Regions from separate parts of the Pseudomonas sp. LABIM340 genome, predicted to be linked through region 4. Evidence: predicted binding sites of a transcription regulator. Region 4 holds the regulator's gene; each other region holds the start of a gene.

Region 1 (3,590 bases), 3.1 Mb from region 4:
TCATGACGTCGAGGTCTTCGTCCACCTCGAGTTCGAAGGAGTCCAGCACTTGCTGTAGCATCTCGCGATGCTGGCCGGTGGAGCAGATGCGCAGCTCGATTTCCGGGGTACGGCGGAGGACGCGGGCGAGGGGGGCCATCTTGATGGCTTCCGGACGGGTTCCGAAAACCATGGTGACTTTGTACTTCATCAATTGCTCCTTGGGCGCACCCTTGTGGGGCCGCCTTCGGTTTTCCGTGTGGGATTTTTTCCAAGGGCAATGAAAGTCGCTCAAGTCCGGGCTGTCCAGCGACAACTGGTGTTGCCAGTGATACAGGTCAGGTACATTGACCTTTTTAGATGTTTTGTCGCCTGGCTGCAGGCCGCGTCGTCAGTGGGCTGGCGCCGGTTTGTCGGCAGCGCCGAGGAAAAATGTTGATGAATTTTTCGAAAAGGCGGATCGGTCGATGCTGAGCGCGGAATTGAAGGCGTTCTACCGGGTGGCGAAGCTGGGCAGCATCACCCAGGCGGCGAAGAAACTCGGCCTCAGTCAGCCGACCGTGACCACGCAGGTCCGCAACCTGGAAAGCCAGTACGCAGTGGAGCTGTTCTATCGCGGCGGCCGTCGGCTGACCCTGAGCGACGAGGGCGCGCGCCTGCTGCCGATGGTCGAGGCGCTGCTGCAGCAGGAAGCCGACATCGAGTTCTACCTGCGCAACTGCGGGCAGATGCAGGGTGCGTTGCGCATCGGCGCCACCTCTCCTTATTACGTGCTTGGGCTGATCAAGACCTTCCGCGAGCGCTTCCCGCAGATCGAGGTGTCGGTGGAAATCGGCAACTCCCAGCAGGTGCTCGAATCGCTGATCGAATGCCGGGTCGACCTGGCGGCCTCCTCGCAGCAGGTGGACGACGCGCGCCTGACCCGCGTGGTGCTGGGCAGCGATCCGCTGGTGCTGGCGGTGCACCGCAGCCATCCGCTGGCGGGCCTGCAGTCGGTGAGCCTGGGCGACTTGCGCAACCATTGCCTGCTGATGCGCGAGGCGGGCTCGACTACCCGCCAACTGACCGAGGCGATGTTGCAGCAGGCGGGAGTGACGCCGGCTTCGATGCTGGAAATCGGCAGCCGCGAATCGATCCGCGAGGCGGTGATCCGTAACCTGGGCGTGAGCATCATCGCCCGCCAGGAAGTGCCGGATAACCCGCAGTTGTGCGTGCTGGAGATCAAGGGCGCGAGCCTGATCGACGAGTACCTGTATTGCCTGAAGGATCGGCGACAGGCGCGCTTGCCGAGTGCGTTTCTGGCACTTGCCCAATCGTAGAAATCGACTCCCTGTAGGAGCGGTCCATGCCCGCGATCCGTCGGCAGGGCCGACGTTGCCAGTTCGTTCGCGAGCAGGCTGAGCGCGGCAACGTAAACGGCAATGGCAACGGCGCAAGAGGGCGGCAAAGCGCAGCGGCAAGCTTGCCGCCTTGCCCTGGGCGGCAAGGAAAAGGGTTGCCGCTTTGCCGCTGTTTGCCGCCCCTTGCCGCTCTCTGGATTCCATCAAGCCCTTGATTATCAAGGGAATGCAAATATGGCACGCACCTTGCTGAAGTGTTGGCAAGCCCACACCGGCAAACAGGTTCGTGACCATGAGCATCAGCTTCGACAAAGCCCTCGGCATCCACCAGCAAGCGCTGAACTTCCGCTCCCAGCGCGCTGAAGTCCTGGCCAATAACCTGGCCAACGCCGACACGCCCAACTACAAGGCGCGCGACCTGGATTTCGCCTCGGTGCTGGCGGCCCAGTCGGACAAGATGAAGAACGGCACCTTCAGCGCGACCCTGACCAATTCGCATCACATTGCCGCCGATGGTTTCGGCATGGGTGACGAGTCGGTGAAGTACCGCATCCCGAACCAGCCTTCGGTTGACCAGAACACCGTCGACGAACAGATCGAGCAAGCCAACTACGCGGAAAACTCCGTGCAGTTCCAGGCCTCGTTCACCTTCCTCAACAGCAAATTCAAAGGGCTGATGAACGCCCTGCGCGGGGAGTAATCGCCATGTCGCTCGCCAGTGTCTTCAACATCGCCGGTACCGGCATGAGTGCCCAGACCACCCGTCTGAACACCACCGCGTCGAACATCGCCAACGCCGAGAGCGTCTCCTCGAGCATCGACCAGACCTACCGCGCCCGTCACCCGGTGTTCTCCACCATGCTGCAGAACGCCCAGGGCGGCGACCAGGGTTCGCTGTTCGGCGAGACCGACCAGGCCGGTTCCGGCGTGCAGGTGCTGGGCGTGGTCGAGGACCAGAGCCCGCTGGTGCCGCGCTACGAGCCGAACCACCCGGCCGCCGACAAGGACGGCTACGTCTACTACCCCAACGTCAACGTGGTGGAGGAGATGGCCGACATGATCTCAGCCAGCCGTTCTTTCCAGAGCAACGCGGAAATGATGAACACCGCCAAGCAGATGATGCAGAAGGTCCTGACCCTGGGTCAGTAAGCGCAGAGGACGCCGCATGAGCATCAATACCGATAACAGCGCTTCGAGTTCGATCCTGTCGTCACTGAACGCCGGGTCCAAGAGCTCGTCGTCGACGACCGAGACGGGCACCAGCGCGCTGGGCAAGGATTCCTTCCTGCAGCTGCTGGTCACCCAGCTGAATAACCAGAACCCGCTGGACCCGCAGGACAACACCGAGTTCGTCTCCCAGCTGGCGCAGTTCAGCAGCCTGGAGAGCATGCAGAACCTGGACACCACCCTGGGCACCTTCTATTCGTCGTTCCAGTCGTCGCAGGCCCTGCAGGCTTCCTCGCTGGTCGGCCGCTCGGTGATCGTCAACTCCAGCAAGGTGCAGGTCGATGACCCGAGCGCCGGCGTCAACGGCACCCTGGTGATGCCGTCCGGCGGCGATGGCGTGACCCTGAAGATCTACGACGACTCGGGCGACCTGGTACGTACCGTCGACATGGGCAGCCAGAAGGCCGGCAACATCGACTTCAAGTGGGACGGCAAGGACGACAGCGGGGAGCTGGTGGCTGCCGGCACCTACACCGTCAAGGCCAGCGCCAGCCTGGACGGTACCAGTACCGCCCTGACCACCTACCTGCCAGCCACGGTCAACAGCGTCACGCTGGGCCAGAACGGCGGGGAAATGTCCCTGAACCTGGCTGGCATCGGCGCCGTTTCCGCCTCCAGCATTCAGACCATCGGAAAATAACGCCGCGTTTCGGCACAGGAGCAACACATGTCTTTCAATACCGCCCTGAGTGGACTCAACGCCGCGTCGATGGACCTGAACGTCACCGGCAACAACATTGCCAACGTCGGCACCACCGGCTTCAAATCCTCGCGTACCGAGTTCGCCGACCTCTACGCCTCCTCGATGCTCGGCACCGGCCGCATCGCCGTGGGTAACGGCGTGGTCACCCAGGCCGTCTCGCAGCAGTTCACCCAGGGCAACCTGAGCACCACCGGTCGCAGCCTGGACCTGGCGGTGAGCGGCAACGGTTTCTTCATGACCAGCGACAACGGCAGCCGCGTCTACACCCGCAACGGCACCTTCAACACCGACGCCAGCGGCTACATCGTCGATGGCTCGGGCAACCGCCTGCAGGGTTATGG
Region 2 (3,590 bases), 140 kb from region 4:
AGCAGGCTCAGCGCTACCTTACCCAGAATGACCGAGTCCAGCAGCGAAAGCGCATAGGAGTAGTTGGAGTAAGGGAACCACCAGCGGTTCACCGAGACCAGCAGCATCCAACCGAACAGCAGGGCCAGTGCATGGCCAATCGTGGGCGAAATGCCAAACAGGCGCGCCACCCACCTTCCCAGCCAACTGAAGAACCACAGGGTCACGGCGCACAGCACCAGACTGCTGGCAATGAACAGCGACGCCCCCTCACGCACCGTTCCTGACATCCAGGCCTGGCGAAGCAAGGCATAGACGTGCCTATCATCCATGGGCAATACGCGAGGCTCCAGAAGCAACGGAGCCCAGTAGAGCAGCAAGAATGCCAGGGAAAGCAGTACCCGTACTAACTTGGTCATAAGCACTCTGAAGAAATCGCCATCTAGAGGAGGATCACGAGCTCATCAACTCCGGATGGCAACCATCAAACCATTGATCATCGGGAGCTTCTGCCCCCAGGCCGCAGGGCCAGCATTCTAAATGGCTGAACGACCGGCAGACTCGGCAGTTCGCCCCAAGGTCCGCATACCAATGTTCTCTCGGACCTCCTGATTTCCCCCTCGCCACATTACGTTATCGATGAAGTAATGGTGAACATTGATGAAGAGGACGAAGCAAAGCATGAAGGTATTGATCGGCATTGCCAGCGGCAGAAGTCTCAACTGATCCAGATAGACCGGTAAATAATTGAACAACAAGGCAGCCAACACGAACGCGCTGCCCCACCAAGCCGCATATCCCAGCCAGGCGCGCCCGGAACGCTGCACCTTGCTTCGCGTGTAAGCGCCGCTGAACAGCATGTACTGGAGGGAGTGGAACAGCGGAATGAGCACCAGGAAGAATTCATTACGCAGCAGCGGTGAGAGCCAGAGGTAGATCATCAGCAAGGGCGTAACCGCGATCAGCCCTGGCCACTTCTCGTTGCGCTTCCAGCGACACAGAAACACCGCCAGAGCGGGGAGGACTCCCAGCAAAGAGAGCAGATGCAACTCTCGCGTCCAGTCGCTCAAAACGGACGGCAATGAATACGGAAGTCCCGCAAAATTATTGTCATAGCGCCCAGTGAAAAGACGCAGAAACGACGCCCACCAAAGCGGGAACAGCGAATAGCGAATAATCAGCTGTTCGGAGCGACTGAAAAAAGCGCCCTGGCCCGCTGAATAGACAATGAAACAGCCGTAGGACTGCTTGATGTAATGCCAGCCCACCGTAAAGAGCATGAGGTACAGCAGACCCCGAAGTACGTCGATTCGCGCGGTCATAAGCGCGTAACCCACTGCACCAAGCAACAAAAGCGGTGCGAGCACGCCGGCCCAGAAAAAACGAATGTCCTTCAGCAGGCGCCCACGATGCCCTCCATAGAGCATCAGGTAGCTGATCAGAAAGTGCGGGCCGTTGACGAAGAACGCCAGGTACCACGCCAGCAAGGAAATATCAAAAGTAGATACCTGTAAATTCAGCGCAACTACCAGAGCCAGTACCAGCAGCGACAACCCGCCAATCATCATGAAGTCGACAATGGGAGAAAAGAAGCAGCGCGCTGGTTGAACCATCATTTTCGTGACCTCAAAAAAAATGCGCCGCAAGCGGCGCATTTTCGAGACATCGGATTACGGAGTAGCGGCGTTGCGGCACTCGGCCGGAACGTATTTCAGATCGGAAGAGGTGGTGCAAGCCCAGGTCACACCGGTGCTGCTGGCAGTGGGAGCCAGAGCCAGGTTGACGGTGATGCTGTTACCGGCATCCACCGCTACCGACAGGGTGCCGGCGTTGCAGGCCAGAGTAGTACGACCAGTGACACCAGTGTTAACACCGGCGCAGTTGTCGGCAGCAGCGGCAGCCAGGTTTTCAGCAACAGTGGCTTTGGCGCCGCTGGCGATGACCAGACCTTCGGAAACGCGAGCGCGGACGGTGTAGTCCTGGTAGGCCGGCAGGGCGATGGCGGCCAGAATACCGATGATCGCAACCACGATCATCAGTTCGATCAGAGTAAAACCTTTCTGAGCATTCATGCTTGAACTCCTAGAGTCAGTAATGGAGGTCCTATGACCTGATCTGACAAAAGCATCATCCGTGCCAACATAAAAGGTACTGTGTTTCCTGCTATAAAAAAGGAAACTTCAAAGATTGAACTGAGCGGTTTCAGCAGGAAGTGACAAAAAACGACACCTGCCAGGTGTCAATTTGGCAGCCCACGGCAACTGCGTTATAAGGCTGCCTATATCTACTCCAGGCCCTGATGCTCATGAACGACCAAGTCATCCTTTCCGGACTTGCCCGCCAATTGGTTATCGCTGAACTGCTCGATGAAAAGAGCGCACAGCAGGCACAGCAGCAAGCCCAGAGAAATAAGCTGCCACTGGTGACCTACCTGGTGCAGAACAAGCTGGTGAAGTCGCGCCCTCTGACGGAGCTGGCAGCCGAACAGTTCGGGGTAGCCTTTTTCGATCTCGCGAGCCTGGACAAGGAGTCAATTCCCAAGGAACTGGTCAGCGAGAAGCTGGTCCGCCAGCATCGCATCCTCCCGCTCTGGCGACGTGGCAACAAGCTTTTCGTGGGCCTTTCCGACCCCACCAACCACCAGGCCATCACCGACGTGCAGTTCAGCACCGGCCTGACCACCGAAGCCATCCTGGTCGACGACGACAGACTGGGTGAAGCCATCGAGAAACTGTTCGAGAGCGTTACCGGTGGGCTGGACGACCTGGGTGACATCGATCTGGACGGTCTGGACATCGAAAGCGGCAACTCCGAACAGAAGGATGAGGCTGTCGGAGGCGATGCCGATGACGCCCCGGTTGTTCGATTCGTCAACAAAATGCTGCTCGATGCCATCAAGGGCGGCTCATCGGACCTGCACTTCGAGCCTTACGAGAAGATCTATCGTGTGCGCTTTCGTACTGACGGCATGCTCCATGAAGTAGCGAAGCCTCCGATCCAGCTGGCCAGCCGCATATCGGCGCGCCTGAAGGTGATGGCCGGCCTGGACATCTCCGAGCGCCGCAAGCCCCAGGACGGTCGCATCAAGATGCGCGTCTCCAAGACCAAATCCATCGACTTCCGCGTCAACACCCTGCCGACCTTGTGGGGCGAGAAAATCGTGATGCGGATCCTCGACTCGTCCAGTGCACAGATGGGCATCGATGCCCTGGGCTATGAAGAAGCGCAGAAGCAACTTTACCTGGAGGCACTCAAACAACCGCAGGGCATGATCCTGGTGACAGGCCCGACCGGCTCGGGCAAGACCGTGTCGCTTTACACCGGCATCAACATTCTCAACACCCCGGATATCAACATTTCCACAGCGGAAGACCCGGTAGAGATCAACCTGGAAGGGATCAACCAGGTCAACGTCAACCCCAAGCAGGGCATGGACTTCGCCCAGGCGCTGCGCGCGTTCCTGCGGCAGGACCCCGACGTGATCATGGTCGGCGAGATCCGCGACCTGGAAACCGCCGAGATCGCCATCAAAGCGGCGCAAACCGGCCACATGGTGATGTCCACCCTACACACCAACAGTGCCGCGGAAACCCTGACACGCCTGCTCAACA
Region 3 (3,590 bases), 1.2 Mb from region 4:
GAAGTGGTCACCACCTTCGAGCTGAAGACCCCGGTTCTGCTGGACGAAGTCCGCGCCGGCGGCCGTATCCCGCTGATCGTTGGCCGCGGCCTGACCGAGAAGGCCCGCGCCGAGCTGGGTCTGCCTGCCTCCGACCTGTTCAAGAAGCCGGAAGCGCCGGCCGATAGCGGCAAGGGCTTCACCCTCGCCCAGAAGATGGTTGGCCGCGCCTGCGGTCTGGCCGAAGGCCAGGGCGTACGTCCGGGCACCTACTGCGAACCGAAGATGACCACCGTCGGTTCCCAGGACACCACCGGCCCGATGACCCGCGACGAGCTGAAAGACCTGGCTTGCCTGGGCTTCTCCGCCGACCTGGTGATGCAGTCCTTCTGCCACACCGCTGCTTATCCGAAGCCGATCGACGTCAAGACCCACCACACCCTGCCGGACTTCATCATGACCCGCGGCGGTGTCTCCCTGCGTCCGGGCGACGGCATCATCCACAGCTGGCTGAACCGCATGCTGCTGCCTGACACCGTCGGCACCGGCGGCGACTCGCACACCCGCTTCCCGATCGGCATCAGCTTCCCGGCCGGTTCCGGCCTGGTCGCCTTCGCCGCTGCCACCGGCGTCATGCCGCTGGACATGCCGGAATCGGTTCTGGTGCGCTTCAAGGGCCAGCTGCAACCGGGCATCACCCTGCGTGACCTGGTCCATGCGATCCCCTACTACGCCATCCAGGCTGGCCTGCTGACCGTCGAGAAGAAGGGCAAGAAGAACATCTTCTCCGGCCGCATCCTCGAGATCGAAGGCCTGAACGACCTGACCGTCGAGCAAGCCTTCGAGCTGTCCGACGCCTCCGCCGAGCGTTCGGCTGCCGGTTGCACCATCAAGCTGCCGGAAGACGCCATCGCCGAGTACCTGAAGTCCAACATCACCCTGCTGCGCTGGATGATTGGCGAAGGCTACGGCGACGCCCGCACCCTGGAGCGCCGCGCGCAAGCGATGGAAGCCTGGCTGGCCAACCCGCAACTGCTGGCCGCCGACAAGGACGCCGAGTACGCCGCGGTCATCGAGATCGACCTGGCCGACGTCAAGGAGCCGGTACTCTGCGCTCCGAACGACCCGGACGACGCCCGTCTGCTGTCCAGCGTCGAAGGCCGCAAGATCGATGAAGTCTTCATCGGTTCCTGCATGACCAACATCGGTCACTTCCGCGCTGCCGGCAAGCTGCTGGACAAGGTCAAGGGTGGCATTCCGACCCGTCTGTGGCTGGCTCCGCCGACCAAGATGGACGCCCACCAGCTGACCGAAGAAGGCTACTACGGCATCTACGGCAAGGCTGGCGCGCGCATGGAAATGCCGGGCTGCTCGCTGTGCATGGGTAACCAGGCTCGCGTACAGACCGGTTCGACCGTGGTTTCCACTTCGACCCGTAACTTCCCGAACCGTCTGGGCGACGCCACCGATGTGTTCCTGGCATCCGCCGAGCTGGCCGCTGTCGCTTCGATCATCGGCAAGCTGCCGACCGTCGAGGAGTACATGGCCTACGCGAAGGATATCGACAGCATGTCTGCCGACATCTACCGCTACCTGAGCTTCGACCAGATCGCCGAGTTCCGCGAAGCTGCAGCCAACGCGAAGATCCCGGCCGTCCAGGTCTGAGACTCCTAGCGTGATGAAAAGCCCCGCCTCGTGCGGGGCTTTTCTTTTCCAGGCCCCGAAACAGAGCGCTCCCGCCCGCCCCTAACGATGGGCCTAATACTTATTGACCGGTTGCGCCACGGGCTACCGGGTCTAAGGTGGACGACAGGCTCCTGCCGATATCCGTGCTCAGGTGCCCTTGTGGAACCCTCCAGAGGTGCGCTCCCTTCCTCTGCGCCCCGCCCTCCATGGCGGGGCTTCTTTTTTTTCCGCACGACCGCTGGCACAGCCCTTGCTCAACTCCTCGTACCTGCGATCCAACGGCGGATCGCGCCCGACAATCAACAATCGACAATGGCGTCGCGGCTACCGCCCTTCGGGCAGGTGGCACGGCGCCATTCTTTTGCGTTGAGAGTGAGTTCAGAGGTGGAGATGATCGACAGCACCAGCCCACTGCCGGACAGCCTGGCCTGGGTGGCCGGCTCCGATGCCCCGGAGAAGACAGCCCTTGACCTGGGCTTCATGGCCCTTACCGACTCCGCCTCGCTGGTGGTGGCTGCGACCCAGGGCTTCGGCCAGCCCTACGGCCTGACGCTCAACCTGCAACGGCAGAACTCCTGGGCCGGCCTGCGCGACCGCCTGCTCAGCGGCGAACTGGACGCGGCGCAATGCCTCTACGGACTCGTCTATGACCTGCAACTGGGCCTGGGCGGCGCCCCGGCCACCGACATGGCCGTGCTCATGGGCCTGTGCCAGAACGGCCAGTCGATCAACCTCTCCGCCCCACTGATGCGCGACGGCGTGACCTCTGCCGGGGCACTGCAGAGCCACGCGCGCCAGAACGGTGCGCAACTCACCCTGGCCCACACCTTCCCCACCGGCACCCATGCGATGTGGCTCTATTACTGGCTGGCCAGCCACGGCATCCACCCCCTGCAGGACGTCCGCAGCCTGGTGGTGCCGCCGGCACAGATGGTCGAGCACCTGAAAGCCGGGCGCATCGACGGCTTCTGCGCCGGCGGCCCCTGGGGCGCCCTGGCGGTGGACGAAGGCATGGGCTTCACCCTCGCCACCAGCCAGCAGATCTGGCCAGACCACCCGGAGAAGGTCCTGGGCACCACCCGCGCCTTCGTCGAGGAATATCCCAACACCGCGCGCGCACTGGTCATGAGCCTGCTGGACGCCAGCCGCTTCATCGAAGCCAGCGCAGACAACCTGCGCAGCGCCGCCCAGCTGATCAGCAGCGAAGACTACGTCGACGCCCCACTCGCCAGCGTCGAGCCGCGTCTGCTCGGCCGTTACCAGGACGGCCTTGGCCACGCCTGGCAGGACGCGCACCCGCTGCGCTTCTTCAATGAAGGCCAGGCCACCTATCCCTGGCTTTCCGACGGGCTGTGGTTCATGACCCAGTTCCGCCGCTGGGGCCTGCTGCGCGAAGACGTCGATTACCTCGGCATCGCCCGCCAGGTCCAGCAACTCGACCTCTACCGCGAAGCCGCCAGCGCCGTCGGTATCAGCGTGCCGGACACCGAGATGCGCGCCTCGACCCTGATCGACGGCCGCCTCTGGGACGGCAGCGACCCGGCCGGCTATGCCCTCAGCTTCGAGCTGAATGCCCTGGCGGAGCGAGGTTGAGCATGCTGCGCGTCCTGCTGATCAACGACACCCCGAAAAAGGTCGGGCGCCTCAAGGCTGCGCTGGTGGAAAGCGGCTTCGAGGTCATCGACGAATCCGGCCTCACGGTCGACCTGGCGCAACGGGTCGAGGCCCTGCATCCGGATGTGATCCTCATCGACACCGAATCCCCTGGCCGCGACGTGATGGAGCAGGTAGTGCTGGTCAGCCGCGACCAGCCGCGCCCCATCGTCATGTTCACCGACGAGCACGACCCGCAGGTGATGCGCCAGGCCATCCGCTCCGGGGTCAGCGCCTACATCGTCGAGGGCATCCAGGCCGAGCGACTGCAG
Region 4 (3,590 bases):
GTACTTCGTCTCGCAGAACCGCGTCGTTCTGATCGACCAGGCCAAGGTGATCCAGGAAGGCAACACCTTCGAAGGCGAGAAGATCGTCTATGACACCCAGCGCCAGATCGTCAACGCAGGCCGCGCCACCGGCTCCCAGGTGACCACGCCGCGCCCGCGTATCGACATGGTCATCCAGCCCAAGAAAAAGCAGGATCAAGCGCAGTAATGGCTACGCTAACCGCCCAGCACCTCGCCAAGAGCTACAAGAGCCGGCAAGTCGTCCGCGACGTCAGCATGAGCATCGAGAGCGGGCAGATCGTCGGCCTGCTCGGCCCCAACGGAGCGGGCAAGACCACCTGCTTCTACATGATCGTCGGCCTGGTTCGCGCCGATCAGGGCGTCGTGCGCATCGACGAGCAGGATGTCACCCACCTGCCCATGCACGGCCGCGCCCGCGCCGGCATCGGCTACCTGCCGCAGGAAGCCTCGATCTTCCGCAAGCTGTCGGTGGCGGACAACATCGGCGCGATCCTCGAGACCCGCACCGACCTCGATCGCGCCGGCCGCCAGGAAGCCCTGGAAGGCCTGCTCGAGGAATTCCACATCCACCACATCCGTGACAACCTCGGCATGAGCCTGTCCGGTGGTGAGCGACGCCGCGTGGAAATCGCCCGCGCGCTGGCCAGTTCGCCGAAGTTCATCCTGCTGGACGAACCCTTCGCCGGCGTCGACCCCATCTCCGTGGGCGACATCAAGCAGATCATCCATCACCTCAAGGCCAAGGGCATCGGTGTACTGATCACCGACCACAACGTCCGCGAGACCCTGGACATCTGCGAAACGGCGTACATCGTCAACGACGGTCAGCTGATCGCCGAAGGCAGCGCCGAGAGCATCCTCGCCAACGACCTGGTGAAGGAAGTCTACCTGGGCCACGAGTTCCGCCTCTAAGGCCTGTCTCCAAGGCCCCGTGCCGCGCCCCTGCCAGGGCGTGGCAGCTCCATCTCTCCACCAAGCGTGGCGCGGCCCGTCGGCCGCTCCGCGACGCAGCCGGCTGCCTGCCGTACCCTGGTGCAACCGGGTTGTAACGAAAGGTCGACAGCCCCTAGGCAAAGCGTCCAAACTCAGGCATATAATTTGCTTCCTCGCGGCACCCCGGTGTCCGTAGTCGTGGATATGGCGCGCTTCGCGCCAGCGAACAAGGTGCCTAGTTCCAGCCATGAAACCATCGCTAGTCCTCAAGATGGGCCAGCAGCTGACGATGACTCCGCAGCTGCAACAGGCCATCCGACTGCTCCAGCTCTCCACGCTGGACCTCCAACAGGAAATCCAGGAAGCCCTGGAGTCCAACCCGATGCTGGAGCGCCAGGAAGAAGGCGAGGACTTCGACAACAGCGATCCCATGGCGGACGGTGCCGAGTCCGGCGCCAACGGCACCAGCAGCAGCTCCCAGGACAACTTCCAGGAAAGCACCACACCCAGCGTCGACAGCCTCGACGAGGACCAGTGGGCCGAGCGCATCCCCAACGAACTGCCGGTCGATACCGCCTGGGAAGACATCTACCAGACCAGCGCCAGCAGCCTGCCCAGCAACGATGACGACGAGTGGGACTTCACCTCCCGCACCTCCGCTGGTGAAAGCCTACAGAGCCATCTGCTGTGGCAACTCAACCTCCTGCCGATGTCCGATACCGACCGCCTGATCGCCCTGAGCATCATCGACGGCATCACGGACGACGGCTACCTCGACGAGTCCCTCGACGACATCCTCGCCTCCATCGACCCGGAACTGGGCGTGGAGATGGATGAAGTGGAAGTCGTCCTGCGCCGCGTGCAGCAGCTCGAACCCGCCGGCGTCGGTGCCCGCAACCTGCGCGAATGCCTGCTCCTGCAGCTGCGCCAGATGCCGACCAAGACCTACCTGCTGGCCGAGGCCATCCGTCTGGTCAGCGATCACCTGGACCTGCTCGGCAGCCGCGACTACAGCCAGCTGATGCGCCGCATGAAGCTCAAGGAAGACGAGCTGCGCGAGACCATCGAGCTGATCCAGTCGCTGCACCCGCGGCCCGGCTCGCAGATCGAATCCGGCGAAGCCGAATACGTCGTCCCGGATGTCATCGTGCGGAAGAACAACGAGCGCTGGCTGGTGGAACTCAACCAGGAAGCGGTGCCGCGCCTACGCGTGAACTCGCAGTACGCGGGCCTTGTGCGCCGCGCCGACTCCAGCGCCGACAACACCTTCATGCGCAACCAGTTGCAGGAAGCGCGCTGGTTCATCAAGAGCCTGCAGAGCCGCAACGAGACGCTGATGAAGGTGGCGACCCAGATCGTCGAGCACCAGCGCGGCTTCCTCGAGTATGGCGAGGAAGCGATGAAGCCACTGGTTCTGCACGACATCGCCGAGGCGGTGGGCATGCACGAGTCGACCATCTCCCGCGTCACCACGCAGAAATTCATGCACACGCCGCGTGGCATCTTCGAGCTGAAGTACTTCTTCTCCAGCCACGTCAGCACCTCCGAAGGCGGCGAGTGCTCGTCCACCGCGATTCGCGCCATCATCAAGAAACTGGTCGCGGCGGAAAGTCCGAAAAAGCCATTGAGTGACAGCAAGATCGCTGGTTTACTGGAGGCACAGGGCATTCAAGTGGCACGTCGTACCGTCGCCAAGTACCGGGAGTCCCTAGGAATCTCTCCCTCGAGCGAGCGCAAGCGGCTGGTGTGACGTTGATCCACGCCAAGGTGTTCCGGCGGCAGGCCCCATAACCTGCCACTTACACACGGGCAACAAGGAGAAAGCGGTATGCAAGTCAACATCAGTGGACATCAACTGGATGTGACCGACGCCCTGCGCGACTATGTCGGCGAGAAACTTGGCCGACTGGAGCGCCACTTCGACAAGATCACCAATGTTCAGGTCATCATGGAGGTCGAGAAGCTGAAGCAGAAAATTGAAGCCACCCTCCACATCGCCGGTGGCGAAGTGGTGGCCTGCGCGGAACATGAAGACATGTACGCGGCCATCGACCTGCTCACCGACAAGCTCGACCGCCAACTGATCAAGCACAAGGAAAAATACCTCGAACGCCAGCAAGGTGTTGGTGTCCGTTAACCCCTCCCTATGATCCGACTTGAGCAAATCCTGACCCCCGGCCGTTCCCTCGTGAACGTGCCGGGCGGCAGCAAGAAACGTGTCCTCGAACAAATCGCCAACCTGGTGGCTCGCGAGCTGCCGGGTTTCGATTCCCAAGACATCTTCGACAGCCTGGTGGCCCGGGAACGCCTGGGCTCCACCGGCTTCGGCAATGGCATCGCCATTCCGCACTGCCGCCTCCCCGGCTGCCAGTCGCCCATCAGCGCCATCCTGCACCTGGATCACCCGGTAGACTTCGACGCCCTCGACGGCGCGCCGGTCGACCTGGTGTTCGTGCTGCTGGTGCCGGAAGCGGCCACCGAGGAGCACCTGGAACTGCTGCGGCAGATCGCCTCCATGCTCGACCGCTCCGACGTCCGCGACCGCCTGCGTCACGCCGCCAACGGCGAGGACCTGTACCGGATCGTCGTGGACTTCCAGAACAACGGGCACTGATCATGCGCCTGATCATCATCAG

Evidence for each region. Region 4 encodes sigma-54, which starts transcription at its own class of promoters, with help from an activator protein. Its sites were predicted from a motif close to ANTGGCATNNANNTTGCTNT; they were not measured.
Region 1: a site for sigma-54 is predicted at 1,553-1,572, ahead of flgB (flagellar basal body rod protein FlgB). Genes of this name have one in related genera too.
Region 2: a site for sigma-54 is predicted at 2,101-2,120, ahead of ABKS89_RS05015 (pilin). Genes of this name have one in related genera too.
Region 3: a site for sigma-54 is predicted at 1,903-1,922, ahead of ABKS89_RS11045 (CmpA/NrtA family ABC transporter substrate-binding protein). Genes of this name have one in related genera too.

Annotation. Positions count from the first base shown of each region.
Region 1 covers NZ_CM200227.1:4,751,638-4,755,227, reverse strand. Annotated here, with positions in the region: gene wecB (non-hydrolyzing UDP-N-acetylglucosamine 2-epimerase) at 1-190, opposite strand, end outside; gene ABKS89_RS21735 (LysR family transcriptional regulator) at 447-1,298, shown strand; gene flgB (flagellar basal body rod protein FlgB) at 1,612-2,019, shown strand; gene flgC (flagellar basal body rod protein FlgC) at 2,025-2,468, shown strand; gene flgD (flagellar hook assembly protein FlgD) at 2,485-3,186, shown strand; gene flgE (flagellar hook protein FlgE) at 3,214-3,590, shown strand, end outside.
Region 2 covers NZ_CM200227.1:1,022,197-1,025,786, reverse strand. Annotated here, with positions in the region: gene ABKS89_RS05025 (sulfatase-like hydrolase/transferase) at 1-398, opposite strand, end outside; gene ABKS89_RS05020 (hypothetical protein) at 516-1,634, opposite strand; gene ABKS89_RS05015 (pilin) at 1,650-2,051, opposite strand; gene pilB (type IV-A pilus assembly ATPase PilB) at 2,285-3,590, shown strand, end outside.
Region 3 covers NZ_CM200227.1:2,323,099-2,326,688, reverse strand. Annotated here, with positions in the region: gene acnB (bifunctional aconitate hydratase 2/2-methylisocitrate dehydratase) at 1-1,644, shown strand, start outside; gene ABKS89_RS11045 (CmpA/NrtA family ABC transporter substrate-binding protein) at 2,056-3,258, shown strand; gene ABKS89_RS11040 (ANTAR domain-containing response regulator) at 3,261-3,590, shown strand, end outside.
Region 4 covers NZ_CM200227.1:1,158,659-1,162,248, reverse strand. Annotated here, with positions in the region: gene lptA (lipopolysaccharide transport periplasmic protein LptA) at 1-208, shown strand, start outside; gene lptB (LPS export ABC transporter ATP-binding protein) at 208-933, shown strand; gene ABKS89_RS05595 (RNA polymerase factor sigma-54) at 1,202-2,704, shown strand; gene hpf (ribosome hibernation-promoting factor, HPF/YfiA family) at 2,783-3,091, shown strand; gene ptsN (PTS IIA-like nitrogen regulatory protein PtsN) at 3,101-3,568, shown strand; gene rapZ (RNase adapter RapZ) at 3,571-3,590, shown strand, end outside.